3 regions of the Streptomyces sp. ADI95-16 genome follow, and region 1 is predicted to be linked to each of the others. Evidence: riboswitches for the same ligand, from Rfam matches in the RefSeq annotation. Region 1 holds a riboswitch; each other region holds the start of a gene.
The links. Region 1 has a riboswitch for thiamine pyrophosphate ahead of thiO (glycine oxidase ThiO). Riboswitches for the same ligand answer to the same signal wherever they lie in the genome.

Region 1 (5,918 bases):
CCAGAGTCGCCGTGGAATTGTTCAGCGTGATGAAGTGCAGTCCCGGGACACCCTCGGACAGCAGCCGCGCGCAGAACTCCGTGGCGAACTCGATGCCAATGGAGCGTACAGCGGCCGGATCGTCCTTGACCGCGAGCATCCGCTCTTTCACGGCGTCGGGGAAGACGGCGGTGCTCAGTTGGGGCAGCCGGTCGAGCTGCTTGATCCCCACAACAGGCATGACCTCGGGGATGATCGGGGTCTCGCAGCCCGCCTTCTCGACGCTGTCGCGCAGCCTCAGATAATTCTCCGGGTGGAAGAACATCTGGGTGATCGCGTAGTCGGCGCCCGCGCGGCACTTGTCCACGAAGTGCCGGATGTCCGTGTCCCAGTCCTCCGAGCGCGGGTGCATCTCGGGGAACGCGGCGACCCCGACGCAGAAGTCGCCGGACTCCTTCAGGAGACGGACCAGGTCGGCGGCGTAGTCCACGCCCTCGGGGTGCTTCACCCAGGGCGCCATGGGATCGCCCGGCGGGTCCCCGCGCAGCGCGAGCATGTTGCGGATGCCGGCGTCGGCGAACTGGCCGATGACGTGGCGCAGCTCGGCGACGGAGTGGTCGACGGCGGTGAGGTGGGCGACGGGGGTCAGCGTGGTGTCCGCGGCGATCTGCTCGGTGGCGCGGACGGTGCCGCCGCGGGTGGAGCCGCCGGCTCCGTAGGTGACGGAGACGAAGCTCGGGGCCACCGCCTCGACCCGGCGGAGGGCTTCCCAGAGGTTGCGCTCGCCCTTCTCGGTCTTGGGGGCCCAGAACTCGAACGAGTACGAGCTCCCGGACGCGAGGAGATCGCGGACCGTGTGCGCACGATCCGACCAGGTGGAAGCGGTACCAAGGGCCATACCGGCAGGTTAGACGCGGCCCGGCGCACGCCGAAGCGACGTCCACCCATTGGACACGTTTTTGGACACCTACGGGGAGCGGGCGGGCGGGCCTACGGGAGGCGGGCGCGGACGCGCTTGGCCAGGTCGGCGGCGGCGGCGCCGGGGTCGGAGGCCTCGGTGAGGGCCCGGACGACGACGACGCGGGTGGCGCCCGCGTCGAGCACCTCGTCCAGATTCGTTCCGTCGATGCCGCCGATCGCGAACCAGGGCCGGTCCTGGGCGAGCGAGGCGGCGTACCGGACGAGGCCGAGGCCGGGCGCGTGGCGGCCGGGCTTGGTGGGGGTGGGCCAGCAGGGGCCGGTGCAGAAGTAGTCCACGCCGGGCTCGGCGACGGCGGCGTCGACCTCGGACTCGGCGTGGCAGGAGCGCCCGATGAGGAGGTCCTCGCCGAGGATGGCGCGGGCGGCGGGCACCGGGATGTCGCCCTGGCCGAGGTGCAGGACGTCGGAGCCGATGGCGTGCGCGACGTCGGCGCGGTCGTTGACGGCGAGCAGCTTGCCGTGCCGGCGGGCCGCGTCGGCGAAGACCCGCAGGTGTTCGAGTTCCTCGCCGGCCTCCATGCCCTTGTCGCGGAGCTGGACGACGTCCACTCCGCCGGCGAGGACGGCGTCGAGGAACTCGGGGAGGTCGCCCTGCCGCTTGCGGGCGTCCGTGCACAGGTAGAGCCGGGCGTCGGACAGCTGCTGCATGGGTACCCCCCGGGGTGGTGGCGGCGTACGGGCCCGCGCGCTCGGCCCGTACACCGCGGTGGAGCGGATGCGGATCAGGTCAGAGGGCAAGCGCCTGAGCGCGGCGCTTCACCTCCGTGCCGCGATTCTCGCTCAGCGCCTGCGCGGGGGTGCCGGGCAGGGTCGGGTCCGGGGTGAACATCCACTCCAGGATCTCCGCGTCGGAGAAGCCGTCGTCGCGGAGCACGGTCAGCAGGCCGACCAGGCCCTTGACGATCTTGTCTCCGTCGATGAAGGGGGCGGGCACCTGGAGCGAACGGTTCTCGCCCCGGCGTACGGCGAGCAGCTGACCTTCCTTGACCAGCTGGCGGACCCGGGTCACTTCGATGTCGAGCATCTCCGCGATGTCGGGGAGGTACAGCCAGTCGGGGACAAGGGCATCGATCTTTGCGTCAATCTCGGTCACGGGCACAAGCCTGCCATCTCGGACTCCCCGCCGGTACCTGGACCACCCCGTCCGGGTCCCGGGCCCCTGTTCAGGGCCTTCCCGGGGGAGCTCAGCGGAGGGTGGCGGACTTCAGGGGGACGGCCGGATCGGCGAGCCGCGCCGGGTCGACGGGGGTGGCCGCCTCGATGAGCCGGCGGCCCTGGGCCAGGTCGCGGGGGCGGCCCACGGCGAGGAGCGCGGCCAGTGCCCCGTCCCGCAGCCAGCACACCGACCAGGCCTCGCCGGCCGGGTCGCCGCGCCACACCAGCCCGTCGGCGTCGCCGTGGTGGCCCGCGTACTGCACGAACCGTCCGAACTGCTCCGACCAGAAGTACGGCACCGGGTCGTAAACGCGCTCGGCCCCGCCGCCCAGGACGTTCGCCGCGACCACCCGCGGCCCCTGCAGCGCGTTGTCCCAGTGGTGCACCAGCAGCCGCGCCCCGTACCGCCCCGACGGGAAGGAGGCGCAGTCGCCGACCGCGTACACCCCCGCCGCGGTGGTCCGCAGGTACGCGTCCGCCGTGACCGAGCCGTCGGGGCCGAGCTCGACCTCCGAGCCCGCTAGCCAGCGCGTCGCGGGCCGGGCCCCGATGCCGACGACCACCGCGCCCGCCGGCAGCGCGCGGCCGTCGGTGAGGAGGACCCGGCCCGCCTCCACCGCGGCCACCCGCGCCCCGGTCAGCAGCGTGGCGCCCGCCTCCTCGTACCACCGCGCCATGGGGGCGGCGACCTCCGCCGGCAGCGCGCCCGCCAGCACCCGGTCCGCCGCCTCGACGACCGTCACCTCGCAGCCCGCCTCGCGCGCGGCCGTGGCGAACTCGGCGCCGATCCAGCCCGCCCCGACGACCACCATCGCCGGCGCCGCCGCCAGCACCGGGCGCAGCCGCGCCGCGTCGTCCAGGGTGCGCAGCAGGTGCACGCCGGGGACGCCCTCCGCGCCCGGCAGGGTCAGCGGTTCGGCGCCCGTCGCCAGCACGAGCACCTCGTACGGGACGGGTCCCGCCTCCGTGTCCAGCTCGCGCTCGGCGCCGCGCAGGCCGGTGACCTCGACGCCGAGCCGCAGCTCGATGCCGAGGCCCTCGAAGTCCACGTCGAACGCGGAGTCCTCGGCCTTCCCGAGCAGCACCGCCTTCGACAGCGGCGGCCGGTCGTACGGCTGGTGCGGCTCGGCGCCCAGCAGCGTCACGCGGCCGGTCCACCCCTGCTCCCGCAACGCGACCGCGGTCTGCACCCCGGCCATTCCGGCGCCGACGATGACGACGCCGCCCTGAGTCTGTTCCGTCTGCTCGCTCACCCGGCCCAGCCTAATCAACTGACGCTTCGTCAGGAACAGTGGCCGGGGAGGCAGCCTTACCCGGCACCGGCGCCGGGGTTAGTCTGGCCACCGAACCTATCGCGGGAGTCCGGGCGCACCGGGCTGAGAGGGAGGCTGGGCGGCCTCCGACCGTACGAACCTGATCCGGGTCATGCCGGCGAAGGGAGGGGCTGGACGCCCATGCACTCATCTCGGAAGGGATCCGACGGGGGATCCGACGTCCTCGTCATCGGGGGCGGGATCATCGGGCTGGTCACCGCCTGGCGGGCCGCCCGGCGCGGGCTGCGCACCGTGCTCGCCGATCCGGCGCCCGGGGGCGGCGCCGCGCAGGTCGCGGCCGGCATGCTCGCCGCCGTCACCGAACTGCACTACGGCGAGGAGACCCTGCTCGGGCTGAACCTCGCCTCCGCCGCCCGCTACCCCGAGTTCGCCGCCGAACTCGCCGACGCCAGCGGCGGGATGGACATCGGCTACCGCGCCTGCGGCACCCTCGCCGTGGCCCTCGACGCCGACGACCGGCTCCACCTGCGCGAGCTGCACGCGCTCCAGCGGCGCTGCGGCCTGGAGTCCGAGTGGCTCACCGGGCGCGAGTGCCGCCGCCTGGAGCCGATGCTGGCCCCGGGCGTGCGCGGCGGGCTGCGCGTGGACGGCGACCACCAGGTCGACCCGCGCCGGCTGGCGGCCGCGCTGCTGGCGGCCTGCGAGCGCGCCGGGGTCGAGATCCGCCGGGCGAGCGCGGAGCGGCTGCTCACCGCCGCCGACCGGGCGGTCGGCGTACGGCTCGACGACGCCGAGGTGCTCCGCGCCGACCAGGTGGTGCTGGCCGCGGGGTCGCTCAGCGGCCGGCTGGCCGGCGTACCGCCGGAGGTGGCGGCGCCGGTGCGGCCGGTGAAGGGGCAGGTGCTGCGGCTGACCGTGCCGGCCGGGTACGGGCCGTTCCTGTCCCGCACCGTACGGGCCGTCGTGCGCGGCAGCCACGTGTACCTGGTCCCGCGCGAGAACGGCGAACTCGTCGTCGGCGCCACCAGCGAGGAACTCGGCTGGGACACCACCGTCACCGCCGGCGGGGTGTACGAGCTGCTGCGCGACGCCCACGAACTGGTGCCCGGCATCACCGAACTCCCGCTGTCCGAGACCCGGGCGGGGCTGCGGCCCGGCTCCCCCGACAACGCCCCGCTGCTCGGGCCGACCGCCCTGCCGGGGCTGCACCTGGCCACCGGGCACTACCGCAACGGGGTGCTGCTGACCCCGCTCACCGGCGATGTGATGGCGGAGCTGCTGACCACCGGCGCGGTACCGGAGATCGCCCGCCCCTTCACCCCGGGTCGTTTCACCCCGGCACGTCAGGAGTCGTACGCATGACCATCTCCGTCAACGGCGAGCCGCGCGAGATCGCGGCCGGCACCACCCTCGACGCGGTGGTCGCCACCCTGACCGCGGCGCCGGCCGGCGTCGCCGCGGCACTGAACGAGACCGTGGTCCCGCGCGGCCAGTGGCCGGCCACACCGGTCGGCGAGGGCGACCGGGTCGAGATCCTCACCGCCGTGCAGGGGGGCTGAGCGCGATGGCGGACGACGCCTTCGAACTGGGCGGCCGGAGCTTCTCCTCCCGCCTGATCATGGGGACCGGCGGGGCGCCGAGCCTCGACGTCCTGGAGCGCGCGCTGGTGGCGTCCGGGACCGAGCTGACGACGGTGGCGATGCGCCGGCTGGACCCGACGGTGCAGGGCTCGGTCCTGTCGGTGCTGAACCGGCTGGGGATCGCGGTCCTGCCGAACACGGCCGGCTGCTTCACGGCCGGCGAGGCGGTGCTGACTGCGCGGCTGGCGCGGGAGGCGCTGGGGACGGACTGGATCAAGCTGGAGGTCGTCGCCGACGAGCGGACGCTGCTGCCGGACGGAGTGGAGCTGCTGGACGCGGCGGAGACGCTGGTGGACGAAGGCTTCACGGTGCTGCCCTACACGAACGACGATCCGGTGCTCGCGCGGAAGCTGGAGGACGTGGGCTGCGCGGCGATCATGCCGCTGGGGTCTCCGATCGGGTCCGGGATGGGGATCCGCAACCCCCACAACTTCGAGCTGATCCGCGAGCGGGCCGGGGTCCCGGTGATCCTGGACGCGGGGGCCGGCACGGCGTCGGACGCGGCCCTCGCCATGGAGCTGGGGTGCGCGGGCGTGATGCTGGCCTCGGCGGTGACACGGGCCCAGTCCCCCGTGCTCATGGCCGCGGCGATGCGGGACGCCGTGTCGGCGGGACGCCTGGCGTACCGCGCGGGCCGCATCCCGCAGCGCCGCTTCGCGGAGGCCTCCTCCCCGGCCGAGGGACGCGCCGTTCTGGACCCGGAACGCCCGGCTTTCTGACCCCGCCGGGGACGAGGGGTGCGTCACAGCTGCGCCGCAAGGGACGGGATGCTGGTCGGGAGGGTTGCGTGCGCTCGTAGAATCGCCGGGTGGATACGACCCTGGATGACCCCCTCGCCGGGCGCGTGCTCGACGGCCGCTACCGCGTCGACGCCCGCATCGCGGCCGGT
Region 2 (5,918 bases), 3.2 Mb from region 1:
GCTGGTGCTGCTGGCCACGGCCGCCGGGCACGAGGGCGGCCACCACGCCCCGATGTCCACCCACTGGTGGCTGCTCGGCGTGACGCTGCTGATCATCGTGGGCGGCACGGTGGCCGTACGGTTCCTGGGCGCCCGGGCGGCGATCCTGGCGGGCCTGCTGTCGGGCCTCGCCTTCGGCGCGCTCGGCGTCGGCGTCCGCATCCTGAACGGTGTCGAGCCGTTCGGCCTGGGGAGCCTGCTGTCCGACCCGGCGCTCTACGCCATCGTGCTGGCGGGGGTCGGCGGCATGTACCTGCACACCGTCGCCCTCCAGATCGGCTCGGTGAACGGCGCGACGGCGGCCCTGGTCGTGGGCGAGACGGTGCTCCCCGGAGCGATCGGCGTGCTCTGGCTCGGCGACGCGTCCCGCCCGGGCCTGGCCTGGCTGGCGGTCCTCGGCTTCGTCCTGGCCGTCACCGGCGCGGTGGCGGTGGCCTGGTACGGCAACCACGACGAGGCCGAGGCCGCGACGGACTCCCCGCAGCCGGCCCCGGTGGCCTAGGGCCTGTCTTTCGGATCAGGCCCCAGGTCCTCCCCCGCCGGCGTCCGGGGCGTCCCGCTCCGCGGTTACGCCGGCGGGAGGACGACCACCTCGGACGGGGCGAAGGTCACCGCGACCCGGTCCCCCACGGCCGGCGCCCCCGCGAGCCCGCACTCGGCCTCCAGCGGGGGCCCCGCCTCCGGCCGTAGCAGCAACGCCACGTGCGTACCCCGGAAGGTCCGCGAGAGCACCTCGCAGCCCAGCCCCGCCGCCGCGAGCACCACCCCGGCCGGCCGGATCAGAACGCTCCGCTCCCCCTCCGGGGATCCGGCCGGCACCGGGACCTTCCCCCACGCGGTCACCGCCGCCCCGCCGGACACCGTCGCCGGGACCACGTTCTCGAAGCCGAGGAAGCGGGCGACGAACTCCGAGGCCGGGCGCTGCCACACCTCCAGCGGGGTCCCCGCCTGCGCGATCTGCCCGTCCCGCATCACCACGACCCGGCCGGCCAGTGCGAACGCCTCCCCCTGGTCGTGCGTGACCGCCAGGACCGTCGTCCCCAGCCGGGAGAACAGCCCCCGCAGTTCCACGACCAGCCGCTCCCGCAGCCCCCGGTCGAGCTGCCCCAGCGGTTCGTCCAGCATCAGCAGCCGGGGCGACGGCGCCAGCGCCCGGGCCAGCGCCACCCGCTGCTGTTCACCGCCCGACAGCGAGGCCACCGCCCGGCCCTGGGCGCCGGGCAGCCCGACCAGTTCCAGCAACTCCGCGACCTGGGCCTCGTACGACCCCCGTCCCCCGCCCCGCATCCGGAGCCCGAAGGCGACGTTCCCGCCGACGTCCCGGTGCGGGAACAGCTGGTGGTCCTGGAACATCAGGCCCACGCCCCGCCGGTGGACCGGCACCCCGGCCTGGTCGGCGCCGCCCAGCAGCACCCGTCCGGCCGAGACCGTCTGGAGCCCGGCCACCACCCGCAGCAGCGTGGACTTGCCGCTTCCGCTCGGTCCGAGGACGCACACGATCTCGTGCTCGGCGACCTCCAGGTCCACGGCGTCCACGACCGCGCGTTCCCCGAAGCGGACCGAGACCCCCTCCAGCCGAAGCAGTGTCATCAGAACTCTCCCGAGGTCTTGTCGGGTCGCAGTCGCTCCAGCACCAGCAGGGACACCGCGCACACCAGCATCAGAATCGTGCTCAGGGCCATCGCCTGCCCGTAGTTCATCTCCCCGGCCCGCCCCAGCAGCCGCGCCACGGCCACCGGCAGCGTCGGGTGGTCCGGCCGCGCGATGAAGACCGTCGCGCCGAACTCCCCCAGCGAGACCGCGAAGGCGAAGCCGGCCGCGATCAGCAGGGCCCGCCGCACCAAGGGCAGGTCCACCTCCCGCCACGCCCGCAGCGGCGACGCGCCGAGCACCGCCGCCGCCTCCCGCAGCCGGGTGTCCACCGCGCGCAGCACCGGCAGCATCGTCCGTACGACGAACGGCACGCCGACCAGCGCCTGCGCCAGCGGCACCAGGATCCACGAGGTCCGCAGGTCCAGCGGCGGCTCGTCGAGGGTGATCAGGAACCCGAAGCCGACCGTCACCGCCGACACCCCCAGCGGGAGCATCAGCAGCGCGTCGAAGCCGCGTACGAACCGGCCCGCGCGCCGGGTCAGGGCGGCCGCCGCGAGCCCCCCGATCAGCAACGCGATGGCGGTGGCGGCCAGCGCGTACTGGAGGGAGTTCCAGATCGCCTCCAGCGGCGGCACCAGGAACGTGCCGCCTCCGGCGCCCGCGTCCTGGAGGGCCCGGTAGAAGCCGAACCCGTACCCGCCGGGCGCGTCGAGGGAGCGCTCGACCAGCACCAGGAGCGGGGCCACGATCAGCAGGGCCACCGACAGCAGCACCCCGCCCAGCAGCGAACGCTGCGCGAGGCCGCGCGGCGGGTGCGCGGTCCGGCCCGGGTCGACCAGGCGCAGGGCGGTCTCCCGCCTGCGCACGGTCCAGGCGTGCACGGCGAGGATCGTGGCGATCGCGGCGAACTGCACCATGGTGAGGACGGCGGCCGTCGGCAGGTCCAGCAGCTGCGCGGTCTGCCGGTAGACCTCCACCTCCAGGGTGGAGTACGAGGGTCCGCCGAGGATCTGCACGACGCCGAAGGAGCTGAAGGTGAACAGGAACACCATCAGCGAGGCGGCGGCGACCGCCGGCCCGAGCGCGGGCAGCGTCACCCGGCGCCAGGCGCCGAACCGCCCGGCGCCGAGCACCCGGGCGGCCTCCTCCTGGCGCGGGTCGAGCTGCGCCCACAGGCCGCCGACCGTCCGGACGATCACGGCGTAGTTGAAGAAGACGTGCGCGAGCAGGATCGCCCACACGGTGGTGTCGAGCCGGACGCCCCACATCTCGTCCAGCAGCCCGCCCCGCCCGACGAGCGCGAGGAACGCGGTGCCGACGACCACGGTCGGCAGCACGAACGGAACGGTGACCACCGCCCGCAGCAGCTGTTTGCCGGGGAACTCGAAGCGCGCGAACACGTACGCGCCGGGGAGCGCGATCAGCAGCGTGAGCACCGTCGACGCGAGCGCCTGCCAGGTGGTGAACCAGAGCACTTCGGCGATGTCGGGCCGGGCCAGCACCTCGCCGATCCGGCCGAACTGCCAGCCGTCCTGCGTCTTGAGCCCGCGCCCGACGATCGCTGCGACGGGGTAGGCGAAGAACAGCCCGAAGAAGACGAGCGGGACCGCCATCAGGGCGAGCCTGACGAGCGTGGCCCGCGCGCTCTCCTTCGGGCTCTCCCGTACTACTTCACGACGAGCGCGGACCATGCCTTGACCCACTGGTCACGGTTCTTGGCGATGGTCTCCGGGGCCACGTTCTCCGGCTTCTCGATGACCACGCCGTGCTTCGTGAACAGCTCCGGCAGCTTCGCGTCCTTGACGACCGGGTTCACAAACATCTGGAGCGGCATGTCCTCCTGGAACTTCTTGCCCACCAGGAAGTCCAGGAGCGCCTTGCCGCCCGCCTCGTTCTTCGCGCCCTTGAGCAGGCCCGCGAACTCGACCTGACGGAAGCAGGTGCCGGTGGAGACGCCGGTAGGGGCCTCGGCCGGCTGCGGCTCGCCGTACAGGACCTCGACCGGCGGGCTGGAGGCGTAGGAGACGACCAGCGGACGGTCGCCCTTGGCCTTCTTGCCGCCCGCGGAGCCGGAGAAGCGCTCGTTGTAGGCCTGCTCCCAGCCGTCGACGACCTCGACGCCGTTGGCCTTGAGCTTGCTCCAGTAGTCCTTCCAGCCGTCCTCGCCGTACTTGCCGACGGAGGCGAGCAGGAAGCCGAGACCGGGCGAGGACGTCGCGGCGTTCTCGGTGACCAGCAGGTTCTTGTACTCCGGCTTGACCAGGTCGTCCAGCGTCTGCGGCGGGGCGAGCTTCTTGTCGGCGAAGTACTGCTTGTCGTAGTTGACGCAGATGTCACCGGAGTCGATCGGGGTGACCCGGTGTTCCTTGTCCAGGACGTACTCCGGCTTCACCTCGCCGAGCCCCTTGACCTCGTACGGCGTGAAGATGCCGTTGTCGAGGGCGCGGGAGAGGAGGGTGTTGTCGACGCCGAAGAAGACGTCGCCGCGCGGGGAGCCCTTGGTCAGGATCTCCTGGTTCAGCGCCGCGCCGGCGTCCCCGGACTTCAGCACCTTCACGGTGTAGCCGCTCTGCTGCTCGAACTCCTTGAGGACCGAGTCGGTCACGTTGAAGGAGTCGTGCGAGACGAGCGTGACGGTCTTGGACTTCGGGGCGTCGCTCGCGCCCGCGGGCTTGTCCTTGGCGTCGCCGCCGCCGCAGGCGCTGAGCGTGCTGACGCCGATCGCGGCCGCGAGCGCGGCACCCGCGATCTTCTTGGTGGTGCTCACTGGTGATTCCTCCTGGGATGTCCAGGAGAAGACGCGGCCATGCCCGGCGCTCTGTTCGAGCGGACGCCGGGCATGGCGCAACAGCTTGAGTGATGACCGAACTTCCTACCCCGAATGACCGGGGCGAGGTTCAGAGGGTCTGCGGATGACGGTCCCGCACTCTCAGCGCTGTGGCGCTCCCCTGTCGGAATATGCAATTGGTTCGGCCACAGGGTACCCCGTGGCCGAATATGCACGACCAGGCCGAAATTCAGCGCTCCGAGGCGGCCAGCTGGCCGCACGCGCCGTCGATCTCCTGGCCACGGGTGTCACGCACGGTCACCGGGACGCCGTGGCGGGCGATGGCCTCGACGAAGGCCCGCTCGTCCTCGGGGCGCGAGGCGGTCCACTTGGAGCCCGGGGTCGGATTCAGCGGGATGAGGTTGACGTGGACCCGCTTGCCCTTGAGCAGCTTGCCGAGCAGGTCACCGCGCCAGGCCTGGTCGTTGATGTCACGGATCAAGGCGTACTCGATGGAGATCCGGCGGCCGGACTTCTCCGCGTACTCCCAGGCCGCGTCCAGCACCTCGCGGACGTTCCAGCGGGTGTTCACCGGCACCAGGGTGTCGCGCAGCTCGTCGTCCGGAGCGTGCAGCGAGACGGCGAGGCGGCACTTGAAGCCCTCGTCGGCGAAGCGCAGCATGGCCGGGACCAGGCCGACGGTGGAGACGGTGATACCGCGCTGCGACAGGCCGAGGCCGTCGGGCTCGGGGTCGGTGAGGCGGCGGATGGCGCCGACGACGCGGTTGTAGTTGGCCAGCGGCTCGCCCATGCCCATGAAGACGATGTTCGACAGCCGGGCCGGTCCGCCGGGGACCTCGCCGTCGCGCAGGGCGCGCATGCCGTCGACGATCTGGTGCACGATCTCGGCGGTGGACAGGTTGCGGTCCAGGCCGGCCTGGCCGGTGGCGCAGAACGGGCAGTTCATGCCGCAGCCGGCCTGCGAGGAGATGCACATGGTGACCCGGTCGGGGTAGCGCATCAGCACGGACTCGACGAGCGTGCCGTCGTGCAGCTTCCAGAGGGTCTTGCGGGTGGTGTCGTCGTCGCAGCTGATGTGCCGCAGGACGTTCATCAGGTCCGGCAGCAGCTCCTGCTGGAGCTTCTCCCGGGAGGCCGCCGGAATGTCGGTCCACTCCGCGGGGTCGTGCGCGTACCGGGCGAAGTAGTGCTGCGAGAGCTGCTTGGCCCGGAACGGCTTCTCACCGATCGCGGCGACCGCCTCGCGGCGCTCGGCCGGGGTCATGTCGGCCAGGTGCCGGGGCGGCTTCTTCACACCGCGGGGGGCGACGAAGGTGAGCTCACCCGGAGCGGGACGGGGGGCCATGCGGTACTCCTCAGTGCGACGAGGTGGGGATCACCCCGCGCGTGCAGGGCCGGTCCGCGGCTCGGCCGCTGGACGGAAAGGGCGCGCCGCATGCACACGGCGCGCCCTCCAGGATAACCCGACCGGGTGCGGTCAGCCGGTGCCGACGAACGC
Region 3 (5,918 bases), 1.5 Mb from region 1:
GACGATGAAAGCGTTCCGGCTGGACGAGCTCGAAGCGGAGCGGGCCGCCAACGACGGCGCCTATCTGCAGTTCCTGCGGGAGCGCAACATGTCGGTCGGCCTGTACGCGCTCGACGCGGGGCAGACCGACCCCCAGCAGCCGCACCGTCAGGACGAGGTGTACTTCGTCGTGAGCGGCCGCGCCTCGATCACGGTCGGGGAGGAGACGACGACGGTGGCGAACGGGAGCGTGGTCTACGTTCCGGCCGGTGTGCCCCACAAGTTCCACCACATCACGGAGAACCTGAAGGTGATGGTGGTCTTCTCCCCGCCGGAGAACTGAGGGGGAGCGGGGCGCCGGGGAGTACCAGGGAGTGAGGGGCGCGGCCCTGGTCCCCCTAGGGGCCGGATCAGGGGACTCCGGGGGCTCGCGGGCCCCCGCTCGGACCGGTGGACTCCTAGCATCGGGAGCAGGAAGTCACGGACGAGGAAGAGGTTGTGGACATGGACGGGATCCGGCAGATATTCGCGGGCATGCCCTGGTGGGTGAAGTGGGTCGCTGTTCCGCTGCTCGTGCTCTTCGTGTTCGGCGGTGTGATCACCAGCATCATCGGCGCCCTCATCGGATTCGTGTTCAAGCTGCTGCTGCTCGCCGCTCTCGTCGGCGGTCTGATCTTCGTGGTGAAGAAGTTCACCGGCGGCGGCGCGAAGTCCTCCTCCGGGGAGTGGTAGTTCGGCCCGGTCCGGGCCGTACCGGGATTGACCCAGGTGAGGGAACGTGAGGGGCCAAACCCCTCACGGGCCGGGAATCGGTGGATAGAGTGGCAATCTGTGCCGATCCCTGGGCACCGACTAGTCGGTAACACCGCCCCTGACCTGCGGTTGTACAGAGCAGCTGGCGCGTACGCCCCCAGGAGCCACGGCATACGCGGGGGCGGCCCCCGCAGGGTGGGCCCCAAGGCCCGCCGCCACGCTTGGGGGTGAGCTTTGGCTGCGGTTCACAATGCCGGTGTGCCGACCCTGATCGGTTCGGTGCAGAGGGCGCTGAGGCTGCTCGAAGCGGCGGGATCCCACAGCGAGGGAGCCCCGGCGAAGCAACTGGCGCGCGAAGCCGGGCTCCCGCTTCCCACCGCGTACCACCTGCTGCGCACCCTGACGCACGAGGGCTACCTGCGCCGGGAGGGCGGAGTCTTCGTGCTCGGCCCCGCCGCCGGAAGGCTCGCCGACGGGGGACTCCAGCAGAAACGTCGCAGCATGATCGTCGACTCGCTCGCGTACTTCCGCGACGCGGTCGGGGCCCCTGTCTACTTCGCGGCGTACCGCGAGGGTGAGATCGAGCTGATCGCCGTATCGGACACTCCGGACGGCCCGGCCTGCGAGGAGTGGGCCGATTTCCGCGCGACCGGCCATGCGCACGCCATCGGGCAGTGTCTGCTGAGCCAGCTCGACGAGAGGGCGCGCAAGGACCACTACGATCGGCACCCGGTCGGGGCCATCACGCCGTACACAGTCGCCGACCTGCGCTCTTTGGAGAACCGGATCGCCGCGATGGGGCGGAATCGGCCTGTGGTCGAGCGGCAGGAGTACGCCCTGGGAACGGTGTGCGCGGCCATCCCGATCACCGCCGGGGACACCGTCGCGACCATGGCCATTTCTCTACCACTGCATCAGGAAGAACGATTGCTGTATGTAGTCGATCGACTACGGAGTGAAGTAGGCGCGCTGTTGAGCACCCTCTCGTTCTCTATCAGTATCTGAAAACTCACTCCTTGTGATCTGCTCGTGCTTCCACCACTCTTGTCAAGAGAGCCTGGGGGGATCAATCTTGGCCACTTCCACTACAGCGGGGTAGGCAATGCGCGAGTCGGTACAGGCAGAGGTCATGATGAGCTTCCTCGTTTCCGAGGAGCTCGCGTTCCGGATTCCCGTGGAACTCGGGTACGAAGCCCGTGACCCCTACGCGGTCCGCCTGACCTTCCACCTTCCCGGAGACGCGCCCGTGACCTGGGCGTTCGGCCGGGAACTCCTCCTCGACGGCATCAACAAGCCATGTGGTGACGGTGATGTGCACATCGCGCCCACCAGTCCCGAGGGCCTGTCCGATGTCCACATCCGCCTTCAGGTCGGCGGCGACCGGGCGTTGTTCCGCGCGAGCGCGGCGCCCCTCGTCGCGTTCCTCGACCGCACCGACCGGCTGGTCCCCCTCGGTCAGGAGCGCAATCTCGGGGACTTCGAGGAGAGCCTGGACGAGGCACTCTGCAAGATCCTGGCCGAGTCGCGGCAGAACGAGCAGAACGCGGGCTGACCGGGGCCGAAACGCCGGTCCGGAGCGGCCGGTGCGGAGCGGCTCGGACTGATCCGAAGCGGGCGGGCCCGTGTCAGCGCTTGCGCCGCCGGCCCCGGCCGCCGAGGACCGGTCCCGAGGCCGGTGCGGCGTCCGGGGATCCCGGCCGGTCCGCGGAGACCACCAGCGCGGCCAGGGCGGTCGTCACCGGGACCGAGGCCACCAGGCCGATCGAGCCCACGAGCGTCCGTACGATCTCCTCCGCGACCAGCTCGCTGTTGGCCACCGAGCCCACGCTGCTGTTGGCGATGGAGAACAGCAGCAGCAGCGGCAGCGCCGCGCCCGCGTACGCCAGGACCAGCGTGTTGACCACCGACGCGATGTGGTCGCGGCCGATCCGGATGCCCGCCCGGTACAGGGCCCGGGGCCCCATGGTGGGGTCGGCCTGGCGGAGCTCCCAGACCGCCGAGGTCTGGGTGACCGTCACGTCGTCGAGGACGCCCAGCGATCCGATGATGACACCGGCGAGGAGGAGACCGCTCATGTCGATGTTCGGGTAGAGCCCGTGGATCAGCCCGGTGTTGTCGTCGGTGTTGCCGCTGAGGAACGCCCAGTCGATGAACCCCGAGCCCAACAGCCCGATCAGCAGCAGCGAGACGAGCGTGCCGAGGACGGCGACCGAGGTACGGGCGGTCAGCCCGTGGCACATGTACAGGGCGATCAGCATGATGGCGCTGGCCCCGACGACCGCGACGACCAGCGGATTCGAGCCCTGCAGGATCGCCGGCAGGATGAAGAGGGTCAGTACCGCGAAGCTGACGCCGAGCGCGATCAGGGCGAACAGCCCGCGCATCCGGCCGACCAGGACCACCGCCACGGCGAAGATGCCGGCCAGCACCGCCATCGGGAGCTTGCGGTTCACGTCGATCACGGAGTACTGGAGGTCCCGGGGGGCGTCGGGCGCGTACGCCACCACCACCTCCTGGCCGTCCGCCAACTGCCGCGGTGCGCCGGGCTGGACGATCTCGATGAAGGTGCGGCCCTTCTCCGGACCGCTGACGACCTCGACGGTCGCCTTCTTGCACTCGCCGGTCTGCGCGGCCCGTGCCTCGCGCCCCTCGGGAGTGGAGACGTCGGCGGTGGGAGGCACCTGCGAGGCGTTCACGGACTTGCAGTCGACCCGCTCCAGGGCGGTCACCTCGCCCTGCTGGGTCTGCCGGTCGAAGCCCACCCCCGAGCGCTCGTGGGCGGGAGCACCGCCCGGCCAGAGCACCATCAGGCCGATGACGACGGCGGCGGCGAAGGGGATCAGCACGGCGGCGATGACCTTGCGCAGGTGCTTCGAGACGGGGGCCGCCGGGCCGTGACTGTGGCTGTGGGAATGCCCGTGGCCGGCTCCTGGGGCAGTGTGCGAGTGCCCGGAATGGCCAGAGGGTTCGGTGTGCTCGATGGGGGGCTGCGGCGAGATCGTCACTGCCCGATCATCGCAAGAGATGAGGGGGCCCACTGTTCAGCACGCCATAGATGACGCTAGCGTGGGGGCACCTTTGCACAACGCGGGAGCTCGGAGCACCGGGCTGAGAGGGCGCTGATCACCGTAGGCGCGTCGACAGACGCGCACGGGAAGAGGCTGCGCCGACCGCCGAACCTGTTACCGGGTAATGCCGGCGTAGGGAGATAGGTCTCATGACCATTCAGGACGCACGCACGCCTGCCGTCAGCCAGGACGCCGACGGCCAGACCGAGCGCCAGCCGGGCTGGCACAAGGGCTACGTCGCGGGCTCCCGCCCCGACATCCGGGTGCCGGTCCGCCAGGTCCACCTCACCAACGGAAAGGACGTGACGCTCTACGACACGTCCGGGCCGTACACCGACCCGCAGATCGAGACCGATGTGCGCCGGGGCCTCGCCCCGCTGCGCGAGAACTGGATCATCGGCCGCGGCGACACCGAGGAGTACGCGGGCCGTCCCGTGCGCCCCGAGGACGACGGCATCAAGCACACCTCGCCGCGCGGTGGCCTCAAGAACCTCGACGCGGTCTTCCCGGGCCGCCCCCGCCAGCCCCGCCGGGGCCGTGGCGGCGCCGCCGTCACACAGCTCGCGTACGCCCGCCGCGGTGAGATCACCCCGGAGATGGAGTACGTCGCGATCCGCGAGAACGTCTCCCCCGAGGTCGTCCGCGAGGAGATCGCCGCAGGCCGCGCGGTGCTCCCTGCGAACGTGAACCACCCGGAGATCGAGCCGATGATCATCGGTAAGAAGTTCCTGGTGAAGGTCAACGCCAACATCGGCAACTCCGCCGTCACCTCCTCCATCGAGGAGGAGGTCGACAAGATGACCTGGGCGACCAAGTGGGGCGCCGACACGGTCATGGACCTCTCCACCGGCCGCAACATCCACACCACCCGCGAGTGGGTGCTGCGCAACTCGCCCGTGCCGATCGGCACCGTGCCGCTCTACCAGGCGCTGGAGAAGGTCGACGGCCGGGCCGAGGACCTGACCTGGGAGATCTACAAGGACACGGTCATCGAGCAGGCCGAGCAGGGCGTCGACTACATGACGGTCCACGCCGGCGTGCTGCTCCCGTACGTCCCGCTGACCGCCCGCCGCAAGACCGGCATCGTCTCGCGCGGCGGCTCGATCATGGCCGCGTGGTGCCTGGCGCACCACAAGGAGAACTTCCTCTACACGAACTTCGAGGAGCTCTGCGAGATCCTCGCGACGTACGACGTCACGTACTCGCTGGGCGACGGCCTGCGCCCCGGCTCCATCGCGGACGCCAACGACGCGGCGCAGTTCGCGGAACTGAAGACGCTGGGCGAGCTGAACACGATCGCCAAGCGCCACAACGTGCAGACGATGATCGAGGGCCCGGGCCACGTCCCGATGCACAAGATCAAGGAGAACATCGACCTCCAGCAGGAGATCTGCGAAGAGGCGCCGTTCTACACGCTCGGCCCGCTGACCACTGACGTCGCGCCCGCCTACGACCACATCACCTCCGGCATCGGCGCGGCGATGATCGCCTGGTGGGGCACCGCGATGCTCTGCTACGTCACGCCGAAGGAGCACCTGGGCCTGCCGAACCGCGACGACGTGAAGACCGGCGTCATCACGTACAAGATCTCGGCGCACGCGGCCGACCTGGCCAAGGGCCACCCGGGCGCTCAGGAGTGGGACGACGCCCTGTCGGACGCGCGGTTCGAGTTCCGCTGGGAGGACCAGTTCAACCTGGCCCTCGACCCGGACACCGCCCGCGAGTTCCACGACGAGACCCTGCCGGCCGAGCCGGCGAAGACCGCGCACTTCTGCTCCATGTGCGGTCCGAAGTTCTGCTCGATGAAGATCTCGCAGGACATCCGCCGGGAGCACGGCGGCGACCTGAAGGCTGATGAGATCCAGGCGGGCATGGCGGAGAAGTCCGCCGAGTTCGCGGCGAGTGGCAACCGCGTGTACCTGCCGCTGGCCGACTGACCCGGCCGGCATGAGCGCGGTGAGCGCCGCGCCGGGGGGCGGAGGGGACTCCCCGGAGCGGCGCTCCCGCACGCCCGGACCCGGGCGGGACGCGCGGCCCGCGGCCCTTGCGCTGGAGTGCGCTCCAGCTCCTACAGTGCGTGCCCATGACCATGCGCTACAGAAATCTCGGTGGGACCGG

Region 2: linked by a shared signal. The riboswitch ahead of EES41_RS26245 (thiamine ABC transporter substrate binding subunit) and the one ahead of thiO (glycine oxidase ThiO) in region 1 are both predicted to bind thiamine pyrophosphate.
Region 3: linked by a shared signal. The riboswitch ahead of thiC (phosphomethylpyrimidine synthase ThiC) and the one ahead of thiO (glycine oxidase ThiO) in region 1 are both predicted to bind thiamine pyrophosphate.

The regions. Positions count from the first base shown of each region.
Region 1 covers NZ_CP033581.1:2,633,678-2,639,595, forward strand. Annotated here, with positions in the region: gene metF (methylenetetrahydrofolate reductase [NAD(P)H]) at 1-877, opposite strand, end outside; gene thiE (thiamine phosphate synthase) at 970-1,608, opposite strand; gene EES41_RS11460 (Rv2175c family DNA-binding protein) at 1,688-2,053, opposite strand; gene EES41_RS11465 (NAD(P)/FAD-dependent oxidoreductase) at 2,145-3,368, opposite strand; TPP riboswitch at 3,460-3,572, shown strand; gene thiO (glycine oxidase ThiO) at 3,570-4,751, shown strand; gene thiS (sulfur carrier protein ThiS) at 4,748-4,948, shown strand; gene EES41_RS11480 (thiazole synthase) at 4,954-5,748, shown strand; gene pknB (Stk1 family PASTA domain-containing Ser/Thr kinase) at 5,838-5,918, shown strand, end outside.
Region 2 covers NZ_CP033581.1:5,831,269-5,837,186, reverse strand. Annotated here, with positions in the region: gene EES41_RS26260 (hypothetical protein) at 1-541, shown strand, start outside; gene EES41_RS26255 (ABC transporter ATP-binding protein) at 607-1,629, opposite strand; gene EES41_RS26250 (iron ABC transporter permease) at 1,629-3,245, opposite strand; gene EES41_RS26245 (thiamine ABC transporter substrate binding subunit) at 3,299-4,399, opposite strand; TPP riboswitch at 4,484-4,592, opposite strand; gene rlmN (23S rRNA (adenine(2503)-C(2))-methyltransferase RlmN) at 4,650-5,765, opposite strand; gene EES41_RS26235 (phosphatidate cytidylyltransferase) at 5,898-5,918, opposite strand, start outside.
Region 3 covers NZ_CP033581.1:4,179,114-4,185,031, reverse strand. Annotated here, with positions in the region: gene EES41_RS18455 (cupin domain-containing protein) at 5-322, shown strand; gene EES41_RS18450 (DUF5326 family protein) at 484-711, shown strand; gene EES41_RS18445 (IclR family transcriptional regulator) at 991-1,737, shown strand; gene EES41_RS18440 (SsgA family sporulation/cell division regulator) at 1,835-2,284, shown strand; gene EES41_RS18435 (YibE/F family protein) at 2,358-3,770, opposite strand; TPP riboswitch at 3,810-3,956, shown strand; gene thiC (phosphomethylpyrimidine synthase ThiC) at 3,950-5,737, shown strand; gene EES41_RS18425 (aldo/keto reductase) at 5,890-5,918, shown strand, end outside.